Regions from separate parts of the Roseixanthobacter finlandensis genome, predicted to be linked through region 2. Evidence: riboswitches for the same ligand, from Rfam matches in the RefSeq annotation. Region 2 holds a riboswitch; the other holds the start of a gene.
The links. Region 2 has a riboswitch for glycine ahead of V5G24_RS03905 (D-amino acid dehydrogenase). Riboswitches for the same ligand answer to the same signal wherever they lie in the genome.

Region 1 (6,177 bases), 2.1 Mb from region 2:
ATGACCGGGCTGAAGCTCTCCGACGCGGTGGTGCTGCCCGAGCGCGACGTGGTGCTCGAGGAGCGCCGCATGCGCACCGACAGCGATCCCGGCGCCCGCCTGTCCGAGGCGCTCCAGGCCGCGACCTATGTGAACCATCCCTACCAGCATCCGATCATCGGCTGGGAACACGAGATCAAGCAGTTGAACCGCGAGGACGCGCTCGCCTTCTATCATCGCTTCTACGCCCCCAACAATGCGGTGCTGGTGGTCGCGGGCGACGTGGAGCCCGAGGCGGTCCGGGCACTGGCCGAAAAGATCTATGGCGTTATTCCCCGTGCCGACACGCCGCCGCGCAACCGCCCGCAGGAGCCCGAGCCGCAGGTCCATCGCCGGGTTTCGCTGAGCGATCCGCGCGTCGCCCAGCCGAGCCTTCAGCGCAGCTATCTGGTGCCCTCCTATCGCACCGCCAAGCCCGGCGAGGCGGAGGCGCTGGACGTGCTCGCCCAAGTCCTCGGCGGCGGGCAGACCGGCCGCCTGTATCGCGAACTGGTGGCCGAGCAGGGCCTCGCGGCCGGCGCCGGCGCCTGGTACCAAAGCACGGCCTATGACGAGACCCGCTTCGGCATCTCCGCCTCGCCCCGCCCGGGCGTCACACTGGAGACGCTGGAACAGGCGATGGACGGCGTGGTCGCCAAGATGGCGAAGGACGGGCCGGACGATGTCGAGCTGGCCCGCGCCAAGACCCGCCTGACGGCGGAAGCGATCTATGCCCGCGACAACCAGGCGACCCTCGCGCGCATCTATGGTGCGGCCTGGGCCACCGGCATTTCCGTCGAGGATGTGAACCGCTGGCCGGATCTCATCAAGCGCGTGAGCGCGGCGGACGTGAAGGCGGCGGCCGCGCATTATCTCGTGCTGAAGCGCGCGGTGACCGGCTATCTGACGCCGCCCCCCGCAGCCGCGCCTGCGGCGCCGGAGAAGCGCTCGTGAGCGCACGCCCCGCCGCTTCCCTCTTTAGCGCTCGCATTCTTGTGTTGGTGATGATGGCTGTCTCTCTTGTTTCCGCGGCTCCCGCCCAGTCCCAAACCACGCGGATCACGCGCGTGGTCAGCCCCGGCGGCATCGAGGCCTGGCTGGTGCGCGACACCACCTTGCCACTCCTCGCCATGGAATTCGCCTTCCTCGGGGGCGCGGCGCAGGATCCGGCGGAGCGCCCCGGCATCGCCAGCCTCGCCGCCTCGCTGCTGGACGAAGGCGCCGGCGAATATGACGCCGAGCGCTTCCATCAGGCGCTGGCCGACAAGGCCATCGAGCTGCATTTCGACGCCGGGCGCGACGAGGTGCGCGGCTCGCTGCGCACCCTTTCGGAAAACCGCGATACCGCCTTCGACATGCTGCGCCTGTCGGTGACCCAACCGCGCTTCGATACCGAGGCGGTGGAGCGCATCCGCACCGCGCAGCTTGCCTCCCTGCGCCGGCGCTCGACCGATCCCAATTCGCTCGCCAACGAGCGCTGGTTCGCGCTCGCCTTCCCGAACCATCCCTATGGCCGCCCAGTGGACGGCACGCTCGCCAGCGTCGCCGATATCACGCGTGAGGATCTGGCGGGCTTCGCCAAGCGCAACCTTGCGCGCTCCAACCTGCGCGTGGCGGTGGTGGGCGACATCACGCCCGAGGAGCTCGCCACCGAGCTGGACCGCGTGTTCGGCGCGCTTCCCGCCACCGCGCAATTGACCCCGGTCGCGGATGTGCAGCCCCAGGGCCTCGGCAAAACCGATGTGATCCCGCTGGATGTCCCCCAGTCCGTGGTCATGATCGGCACCGACGGGCTGGAGCGGCAGGACCCGGATTTCATCCCCGCCTATGTGCTGAACCACATTCTCGGCGGCAGCGCCTTTTCCTCGCGCCTGTTCAAGGAAGTGCGCGAGGCGCGTGGGCTCGCTTATTCGGTTTATTCCTACCAGGTGGCGCTGGAACACGTGGGCCTGTGGTTCGCCGGCACGGCCACCAAGAACGACCGCGCGGGTGAATCCATCAAGATCATCAACGAGGAGTTTCAGCAGATCCTCGACAAAGGCCCGACCCAGGAGGAGCTGGACGAGGCCAAGAGCTATCTCACCGGCAGCTATGCGCTGCGCTTCGACACCTCCTCGAAGATCGCCGGGCAATTGCTCCAGATTCAGATCGACAAGCTCGGCATGGATTATATCGATCGCCGCAATTCGCTGATCGAGGCGGTGACGCTGGAGGATCTGCGCCGCGTCTCGCAGCGTCTCGCGGGTGCGCGCAAGGCTCTGGTGGTGGTTGCCGGGCGACCGGTCGGGGTGGTGGGAAACTGACCGGCCGGCACCGCCGGTAACCATAGAGTCAGATACCTCCCCAGGGACAGGCTCAAGGCGCAGGTCCCCCCTCCCCCTGCGCTTTAACCTTCTGTTATACATACGCCTGTTGCGGAGGTTTTTGGAGTTTCCTCATGCGTTTTGCTTTAGACGCTGCTCTGCCTATGCGTGTGTTGGCCGGGGCAGCCATGGCCATCACCCTTGCAGGGTGCGCGGGCAACTCGCAGGGAACGTTTGGCGCGCCCGGCGTGAATGTCGACGCGGCTGCGGGCGGGGTCGGCGCGGCCCAGCCCACCAATAATATGACCGTGGGCACCGGCCCCGATGCGGTCGAGTTCGAATGCCCGCGTGTGGATGTCCGCTCCGGCGCGTCCGCCTGGCAAGTGCCGGCTCCCGGCGGCGGCCTGAAATACCAGGGCTCGCTCGGTCAGCTGGCCCGCGAATGCAATATCGCGAACGGCGTCATGACCGTGAAGGTCGGCCTCGACGGCCGTGTCCTGCTGGGCGACAAGGGCTCGCCCGGCGCGCTCAACGTGCCGATCCGCATCGCGGTGGTGCAGGAAGGCCCTTCGCCCAAGACCATCACCACCAAATTCTTCGTGGTGCCGCTGAACATTCCCCAGGGCGAAACCCAGACCACCTTCACGGTGGTGGAGGATACCATCTCGTTCCCGGTCACCACTCCGGACGCTATGGCGAAATACGTGATCTATGTCGGCTTCGACCCCAAGGGCGAGACCCCGGCGCGTCCCCGTCCGGCCCGACCGCGTCCGGCGGCGCCTGCTGCCGCTACCACGGCTCCGGCCGCAACCACTGCTCCGGCAGCCGCCGCGCCCGCCGCCACCCAGCCCGCGGCCAGCAAGCCGGCGGCGGACCCCAATACGTTCGGTCCCGCCCCCACCTTCGGGCCTGCCCCGGCGACCTTCGGCCCGCCACCCGCGCAATGACAGAAAGCGCCGCATTGACCCTTCGGCGCGTTTCTCTATGGTGACCGCGGCCGTTCCTCGGAGCGGTCGCTCGGAAGATCCCTGCGGGAGAGACCGGCCCATCCCCGGATGATGGCCGGCGCCGAAGGCGCAACCGCCCCGGAACCGCTCAGGCAAAAGGACCGCAGGGGGACGACACTCTGGAAAGCAGCCGCGGCGTGACCCTCAGGGATCATGCGGGTGGCTCACCGAAGGCGTAAGCCGTGCCCGTTCCACCGGGTGCGGTCAAATCTCTCAGGTTCCGGTGACAGAGGGGGCGCCGCTCGGGTCGAAAGACCCGATGACTTTGGCGCGCCCCCAGGAACCGGAATGTCACATCCCGAGACCGATCTCCCCCTTCTGAAGACGCCCCTGCACGGCGCCCATGCGGCGCTCGGCGCCCGCCTCGTGCCGTTCGCCGGCTATGACATGCCGGTGCAATATCGCGACGGCATCCTGGCCGAGCATGCCTGGACCCGCACCCACGCCGGCCTGTTCGACGTGTCCCACATGGGCCAGGCCAAGCTCGTCGGCCGCGACCATGCGACCACGGCCGCCGCGCTCGAAGCGCTGATTCCCGCCGACATCCTCAATCTAAAACCCGGCCGCCAGCGCTATTCCCAGCTGATGGCGGACGACGGCGGCATCCTGGACGACCTCATGGTCACCCGTCCCGGCGCGCCGGAAGAGGACGGCACCTTGCTGCTGGTGGTGAACGCCGCCGGCAAGGAGGCGGACTATGCCCATATCGCCGCCCGCCTGCCCGCCGGGGTGACGCTGGAACGGCTCGACGACCGCGCGCTGCTCGCGCTCCAGGGTCCGCAGGCCGCCGCTGTGCTGGCGCGCCACGCCCCCGAAGGCGCCGCGCTGGACTTCATGGCCGCCGGCCCCTCGCGCTTCGACGGCATTCCCGTGCATATCTCCCGGTCCGGCTATACCGGCGAGGATGGGTTTGAAATCTCCATCCCCGAAAGCTCCGCCGTCACCGTCTGGAACACGCTACTGGCCGAATCGGAGGTGAAGCCCATCGGCCTCGGCGCGCGCGATTCGCTGCGGCTGGAGGCGGGCTTGTGCCTCTATGGCCATGACATCGACCCCACCACCTCGCCTGTCGAGGCCGCCTTGGTCTGGTCGATCCAGAAGCGGCGACGGGAGGGCGGCGGCTTTCCCGGCGCCGCGCGCATCCAGCGCGAGCTTGCCGAAGGTCCGGCGCGCGTGCGCGTCGGCCTGCGCCTTGAGGGGCGCGCGCCGGCCCGCGAGGGCGCTGAGATCGCCAAGGATGGAACCGTGGTCGGCACGGTTACGTCGGGCGGGTTTGCGCCCACCCTCAACGCACCCATCGCCATGGGCTATGTGCCGCCGGCCCTCGCCGTGCCCGGCACCGTCCTCGACATTCTCGTGCGCGGCAAGGCATTGCCCGCGACCGTCGTCACATTCCCGTTCGTGGCCCAGCGCTACGTCCGTAAGAGCGAACAGAAGGGGGCCTGACCATGAGCGACGTGCGCTACACCAAGGACCATGAATATGTCCGCATCGACGGCGACATCGCCGTGATCGGCATTTCCGATTACGCCCAGAGCCAGCTTGGCGACGTGGTATTCGTGGAACTCCCGGAGGTCGGCAAGACCGTAAAGCAGGGCGCGGAAGCCGCCGTGGTCGAGAGCGTGAAGGCGGCAAGCGAGGTCTATGCCCCGGTCTCCGGCGAAGTGGTCGAGATCAACCCGGACCTTGAAGCCGCGCCGGGCGCGGTGAACGAGGACGCCGAGGGCAAAGGCTGGTTCGTGAAGCTGAAGCTCGCGAACCCCGCCGAGCTGGACGATCTCATGGATGCGGCGGCCTATGCCGCTTTCGTCGAAACGCTGAGCTGACACACAAACGAGCCGACCCATGCGGAGCCGCCGGAATGCGCGGCGCCGCAGGTTGGCGAGGTAAACGCATCATGCGCTATCTGCCCCTCACTCCCGAAGACCGCACCGAAATGCTGGCGCGCATCGGCGCGCCGTCGGTGGACTCCCTGTTCGCCGACATCCCCGCCGACAAGCTGCTCGCGGACCTTCCCGATCTGCCCCGCCGCAAGGGCGAGATGGAGGTCGAGCGCGCCTTGTCCCGCCTTTCCGCGCGCAATGTGGCGGCGGGCTCGGTGCCGTTCTTCGTCGGCGCCGGCGCCTATCGCCACCATGTGCCGGCGAGCGTGGACCATCTGATCCAGCGTTCGGAATTCCTCACCTCCTACACGCCCTATCAGCCCGAGATCGCCCAGGGCACGCTGCAATATCTGTTCGAGTTCCAGACCCAGGTGGCGGAACTCACCGGCATGGAAGTGGCCAACGCCTCCATGTACGACGGCTCCACCGCCGCCGCCGAAGCAGTACTGATGGCCCATCGGGTGACGAAGCGCGGCAAGGCGGTGCTGGCGGGCAATATTCACCCCCATTACGCGCAGACCATCGCCACCATCTCCCATTATGCCGAAGTGCCGCTGCTGCGCCTCGCGCCACAGCCCACGGGGCCGGACGATGTGAGCGCGGCCATCGACGAGACCGTCTCCTGCGTGGTGGTGCAGAGCCCGGACGTGTTCGGCAACCTGGTGGATTTGAAACCCATCGCGGAAAAGGCCCATGCCGCCGGGGCGCTCTTGATCGCCGTGTTCACGGAAGCCGTATCGCTCGGCCTCGTCGAGCCGCCCGGCGCGCAGGGGGCGGACATCGTGGTGGGGGAAGGCCAATCCATCGGCAATCCCCTCACCTTCGGCGGCCCCTATGTGGGCCTGTTCGCCACCCGCGCGAAATTCGTGCGCCAGATGCCCGGCCGCCTCGCCGGCGAGACGGTGGATGCGGAAGGACGGCGCGGCTTCGTGCTCACCCTCTCCACGCGTGAACAGCATATCCGCC
Region 2 (6,177 bases):
CTGCTGGCGCAGGGGAGCCTGGTACCGGCGAGCCCCACTGTGGTCCATACCCGCCGCCACTGTGAACTCGTGACTCGCCGGGGTCCCGATTGCGGCGTGGTCGATGACATCTGCGACTGGATGATCGCCGAGCTACGGCAAGACATATCGCGAATCCATAGCCGCTATCCCAGCCTCGACATTCGAAGCTGATCACCCGCCACCAACGGGACCCGCGCGCCTATCCATACCCTCACAGAAGCATAGGAATACCATCATGAGTACTCTTGTCGTCTTCGATCTCGCTAATCCCGGTGAGCCTAAGCACAGCAAGCCGGCGCCAGACCGTTTGATTTCGGGCGATCCCAGCTATCGCACCTGGGAAAATGCGGCCGCCGGCCAAACGGGCATCCGCACCGGCATCTGGGAAGCAACGCCGGGCGTGACCCGCTCGATCAAGGGCGGAACCTGGGAGTTCTGCACCATCCTGTCCGGCGTCGTCTTGCTGACGGAAGACGGCGGCGAGACCCGTCGCTTCACAGCAGGCGACACCTTCGTGATGCGCCCCGACTTCGTTGGGACGTGGGAGACCGTCGAGACGGTTCGCAAGGTTTTCGTGGCGGTCTCCTGAGCGACCGCCGGCACGCGCCCGCAAAAGGGCCTTGGAGAGTATTCTGATGACCAAGACGACCGAAACCGTGCTCGGGCTCGCTGATCCCGGCTTGTTGGTCGAGGCTGCGCTGATCGCGGGGCAATGGTGCCCGGCGGACGACGGCGCGACGCTTCCGGTGGAGGACCCGGCCTGCGGACGGGTTATAGGCACGGTGCCCGCTTGCGGCGCCGGCGAGACGCGCCGCGCCATCGAGGCTGCGCAGACCGCATTCGCCAGTTGGCGCAGGGTGCCGGCCGCAGAGCGGGCCCGCCTGTTGGAGCGCTGGCATGACCTCATCCTCGCCAATGCCGCCGATCTCGCGTGCATCATGACCGCCGAGCAGGGCAAGCCGCTGGCCGAGGCGGAAGGCGAAGTGCGCTATGGCGCGTCGTTCGTGAAGTGGTTCGCCGAGGAAGCGCGCCGCATCTACGGCCGCACGATTCCCGCCCCGGGGTCCGACCGGCGCATCCTGATGTTGGAGGAGCCCATCGGCGTCACCGCCGCCATCACGCCGTGGAATTTTCCCATCGCCATGATCACGCGCAAATGCGCGCCGGCACTCGCCGCCGGTTGCACCATGGTGATCAAGCCCTCCGAGTTGACGCCGTTTTCGGCGCTAGCATTGGCCAAATTGGCCGAGCGGGCCGGTATTCCTGCCGGGGTGATCTCGGTGGTGACGGGCCTACCTGCCGGCATCGGCGAGGAACTGACCGCGAGCCCGATCGTCCGCAAGATCTCCTTCACCGGCTCCACGCGGGTGGGCGCGCACCTGATGCGCGCCTCGGCACCGACATTGAAGAAACTGAGCCTCGAGCTGGGCGGCAATGCACCGTTCATCGTGTTCGACGATGCCAACCTCGGTCTGGCCGTCGAGGGCGCGATGGTCTCGAAGTTCCGCAATGCTGGCCAGACTTGCGTGTGCGCCAACCGCATCCTGGTGCAGGCGGGAATCCACGACGCCTTCGTCGCCCGGCTCGGCGAGAAGGTCAAAGCGCAGGCGGTTGGTCCGGGCACACAGGCTGGCGTCGGTATCGGTCCGCTGATCAATGCAGCGGCCGCGTCCAAGGTCCGCGCGCATGTTGATGATGCGATGAGCAAGGGCGCGCGCGTGGCGGCGCAGGCCCATAGCGGGCTCGACGAGACGCGCTTCGTCGCGCCTCTGGTGCTGACCGGTGCCACCATCGACATGCTTTTGGCCAATGAGGAAACCTTCGGCCCGGTGGCGCCGATCTTCCGGTTCGAGACCGAGGCGGAAGCGATCGCGATCGCCAATGGCACGCCTTTCGGACTTGCGGCGTATTTCTTCACCGAGGACATGCACCGCGCCTGGCGGGTGGGCGAGGCGCTCGAATTCGGCATGGTGGGGCTGAATACCGGCGCCATCTCCATGGAGGTCGCGCCCTTCGGCGGCGTGAAGCAGTCCGGGCTTGGCCGCGAGGGCGGATATCTCGGCATCGCCGAATATCTCGAGCCCAAGGCATTCCACATGGGCGGGCTGAAGCTCGACCCGATGGCCTGACATCGGCCTGATATCAACCACATGAGGAAACGTAAATGACCGACAGACGCTACCGGATCGCCGTCATTCCTGGCGACGGCATCGGCAAGGAAGTCATGCCCGAGGCGACGCGAGTGCTCAAGAAGGCCGCTTCGCTCTACGGCTTCACGCTTGAACAGACCTGGCACGAATTTGCCTGCTGCGACTGGTACGCCCGTCATGGCGAGATGATGCCGGAGGACTGGAAGGAGCGCATCGGCTCGTCCGACGCGATCCTGTTCGGCGCGGTGGGCTGGCCGGACACGGTCCCGGACCACGTGTCGCTGTGGGGCTCGCTTCTGCAGTTCCGTCGCGAGTTCGACCAATATGTGAACCTGCGTCCGGTCCGGCTGATGCCGGGGGTGCCCTCGCCGCTGGTCGGCCGCAAGCCGGGCGATATCGACTTCTGGGTGGTGCGCGAGAACACCGAGGGCGAATATACCTCGATCGGCGGGCGCATGTATCCCGGCACACCGCGTGAGATTGTGGTGCAGGAAACCGTGATGTCGCGCCACGGCGTCGACCGGGTGCTGAAATACGCGTTCGAGCTGGCGATGCGGCGTCCGGCCAAGCACCTGACCTCGGCGACAAAGTCGAACGGCGTCGCGATCACCATGCCGTACTGGGACGAGCGGGTGGAGGCGATGAAGGCCTTCTATCCGGAGGTGCGGACCGACAAGTACCACATCGACATCCTCACGGCGCAGTTTGTGCTGAACCCGGACCGGTTCGACGTGGTGGTGGCCTCGAACCTGTTCGGCGACATCCTCTCCGATCTCGGCCCGGCCTGCACCGGCACCATCGGCATCGCACCGTCCGGCAACATCAATCCCGACCGGACCTTCCCTTCGCTGTTCGAGCCGGTGCACGGCTCCGCGCCGGACATCGCCGGCAAGGGGATCGCCAATCCGCTCGGTCAGATCTGGTCGGCGGCGATGATGCTGGAGCATCTCGGCGAGGCGGACGCGGCGGCAGCGATCGTGCGGGCGATGGAGCGCACCTTGATCGACCCGGCCTCGCGGACCGGCGACATCGGCGGCCGGGCCGATACCGCGACCTGCGGCAAGGCGGTAGCGGACGCTCTCGCGTGAGCAAAATTTTCACCGTGCCGCCCGGCTTTCCGGGCGGTGCGGGGAAACGTTCTTCGCCGAAAGTCTCCATCGCGTGTGGCGCGTTGGGTTAGAGCCTGGTCTGAGCAAGTTGAAACGACGTGATCAGTGCCGGGATGACCAGAATATCTAATAAATGTCTCTCCGCCTCACGCGAGGTCTTGAGCATGCCGTGATTGTGTGCAATTGGTCGCGGGTCTGATAATGATTATGCGGGAGAGATCAGCAGTCCTCCCGGGCACATGTCGGCGCCGACGGAGCAACCCCCCAAGGAAACTCTCAGGCAAAAAGGACCGCATAATCAGGACGATCTGGAGAGAGGCGCCGCCCGGTTGGCAGGCGCCCACCGAAGGGGAAGCCCGAATGACGGCGGTGGTGCACCGTCCACCTCGGGGCGAGCTCTCAGGTACCGTGACAGATTGGGGGCAGTCGGCTGGATGCCAGAGGCATCCATGTCATGTCGTCCTCAAGCGCGGGAGAGCTCCATGCGCAGCATCGCCGTCATTGGAGCCGGTATAACCGGCATTACCACTGCTTATGCCCTGAGTGAGCGTGGTTATGACGTCACCGTCATAGATCGTCAGCGCTACGCGGCGATGGAAACATCCTTCGCGAACGGCGGACAGCTTTCGGCCTCCAACGCTGAAGTCTGGAATTCTTGGGCAACTGTGCTGAAAGGCATCAAATGGATGTTCAGGCAGGACGCGCCTCTGCTGATGAATCCGAAGCCTTCCTGGCACAAGTATTCCTGGATGGCCGAGTTTCTGGCCAACATCCCAAATTACAAAGCGAACACCATCGAGACCACTCGCCTCGCCATCCGGGCCCGCGACTACATGTTCGACGTGGCGAAGCGTGAGGGCATAGATTTCAATCTCGAAAAGCGCGGCATTCTGCATATCTATCGCGACAAATCCGGCTTCGAGGCGGCGGCCCGTGCCAGTGCGCTCTATGCGCAAGGTGGATTGCCGCGGCGAGCGCTAGGTCCCGCCGAGATCCATGAGATCGAGCCCACCCTCCACGGAAACTATTACGGCGGCTTCTTCACGGAATCAGACTCAACGGGAGATATCCATCTCTTCACGCGTGGTCTTGCGAAAGCGTGCCGGCGCCGTAACGTCCTTTTCCTCCATGAGGCGGCGGTCGACTCCGTCAGGCATTCTCTTCAGGGCTCCCGACCTCGTATCGACATTTCGCTCACGATTTCCCCAGCGGATGAAGTCGCGCCCGCTGTCCACGAGACCCATCGCTTCGATGCTGTCGTGGTGTGCGCAGGCGTGGGGTCACGGGCGATTGCCGCTCAGTTGGGGGATCGTGTGAACGTTTATCCGGTGAAGGGCTATTCGATCACCGTGATGCTTGATGATGAGGCCAGCCAGAACGGGGCGCCCTGGGTGAGCCTGCTCGACGACCAGACCAAGATTGTTACAAGCCGCCTCGGGAAAGATCGCTTCCGCGTTGCTGGGACCGCCGAATTTAACGGCGAGAACCGCGACATCCGTGCGGATCGCATTCGCCCTCTGGTGGAGTGGACGCGCAAGCTGTTTCCGCAGGCGTCCACGGCGCGGGTGGTGCCTTGGGCCGGTCTGCGTCCGATGATGCCGGACATGATGCCGCGTGTCGGGCCCGGGAAGCGGCGGGGCGTGTTCTACAACACTGGCCATGGGCATCTCGGCTGGACCCTGTCAGCTGCGACTGCTCAGATGATCGCTGAAGCGGTTGCCATTGATATGCCGCTCGAACCCTCCTCGCCAATGCTCAGTGTCGCGGCGGAGTAGGGCGCCGGAGCGGATCAAACCGCTCCAGCTTTAGCCATCAGGCGCGTTTTTTGCCCTGCCGGGCTGATCTGCGGTTCGCCCGGGCGCAACTGGGCGAGCCTGAGACGGTTCTGGGCGGCGGCGATCTTGTCCACCATCAGGCGGCCCGCGGTCCTGAGCCCGTTGCGCGCGTTGGACGCCACCGGAAGGCGGAACACGAAAGCCAGTCCCCGTTCCGCCGCCATCTCGCGACCGGCGCGCACGACCGCGGATCGGATTTCACGGCTCGTCTCCGGGAGCGCCGTGCCCAATGCCGCGAGGCCGTAAGCCTCGGTCCCCCCGATGCGATCAATAGGTCGCGCGGCCCCCGGACACGTCGAAGACGGCGCCGGTCGAGAAGGACGCCTCGTCGCTGGCGAGCCAGCACACCAGTGAGGTCATTTCTTCAATCGTTCCGAAGCGGCCGACAGGAATCTTCGACAGCATGAAATCGATATGCTCCCGCGTCATCTGATCGAAGATTGGCGTCCGCACCGCGGCCGGCGTTACGCAGTTGACCCGGATATTCGTCCGGGCCATCTCTTTGCCCAGGGCTTTGGTGAAGCCGATCACACCGGCCTTCGAGGCGCTATAGGCGGAGGCGTTGGGGTTCCCCTCCTTGCCGGAGATGGAAGCAATGTTGACGATCCGGCCGTAGTCCTTCGGCTCCATGGAGCGAATGGCGGCCTGGTTGCAGTAGAATAGGCCGTTGAGGTTCACATCGATCACCCGACGCCACGCATCGGCCGGATAGTCCCGCACCGGAAGATTGGGGCCGGTAATGCCTGCGCTCGCCACCAGAATGTCGAGCCCGCCAAGCGCGATGATGCTCGCATCCATCGCCCGGGTTACCGCTGCGGCGTCGCAGATGTCGAGCGCCTGGACATCATGAGCGCCCGTCGCCGTCCTGGCGGCAGCCAGTGCTTCCACCTGCAAATCCCAAAGGCTCACTCTGGCACCTTCGGCAACCAGACGTCTTGCCACGTCAGCGCCAATGCCGGAAGCGCCGCCGGTCACGATGGCGGCGCGATTGCGAAAACGTTCGGCGAATACCATCGCTCAATTCCTCAAGCGCGCGTCCAGGCGACGACGTCCTGGCGCTGG

Region 1: linked by a shared signal. The riboswitch ahead of gcvT (glycine cleavage system aminomethyltransferase GcvT) and the one ahead of V5G24_RS03905 (D-amino acid dehydrogenase) in region 2 are both predicted to bind glycine.

Annotation. Positions count from the first base shown of each region.
Region 1 is NZ_CM195536.1:4,046,542-4,052,718, forward strand. It holds gene V5G24_RS19050 (M16 family metallopeptidase) at 1-972, shown strand, start outside; gene V5G24_RS19055 (M16 family metallopeptidase) at 1,086-2,321, shown strand; gene V5G24_RS19060 (hypothetical protein) at 2,510-3,268, shown strand; glycine riboswitch at 3,343-3,442, shown strand; gene gcvT (glycine cleavage system aminomethyltransferase GcvT) at 3,617-4,774, shown strand; gene gcvH (glycine cleavage system protein GcvH) at 4,777-5,154, shown strand; gene gcvPA (aminomethyl-transferring glycine dehydrogenase subunit GcvPA) at 5,226-6,177, shown strand, end outside.
Region 2 is NZ_CM195536.1:838,487-844,663, forward strand. It holds gene V5G24_RS03885 (LysR family transcriptional regulator) at 1-192, shown strand, start outside; gene V5G24_RS03890 (cupin domain-containing protein) at 257-610, shown strand; gene V5G24_RS03895 (NAD-dependent succinate-semialdehyde dehydrogenase) at 678-2,150, shown strand; gene V5G24_RS03900 (tartrate dehydrogenase) at 2,186-3,259, shown strand; glycine riboswitch at 3,481-3,583, shown strand; glycine riboswitch at 3,585-3,699, shown strand; gene V5G24_RS03905 (D-amino acid dehydrogenase) at 3,763-5,055, shown strand; gene V5G24_RS03910 (hypothetical protein) at 5,070-5,345, opposite strand; gene V5G24_RS03915 (SDR family NAD(P)-dependent oxidoreductase) at 5,383-6,129, opposite strand; gene V5G24_RS03920 (fumarylacetoacetate hydrolase family protein) at 6,141-6,177, opposite strand, start outside.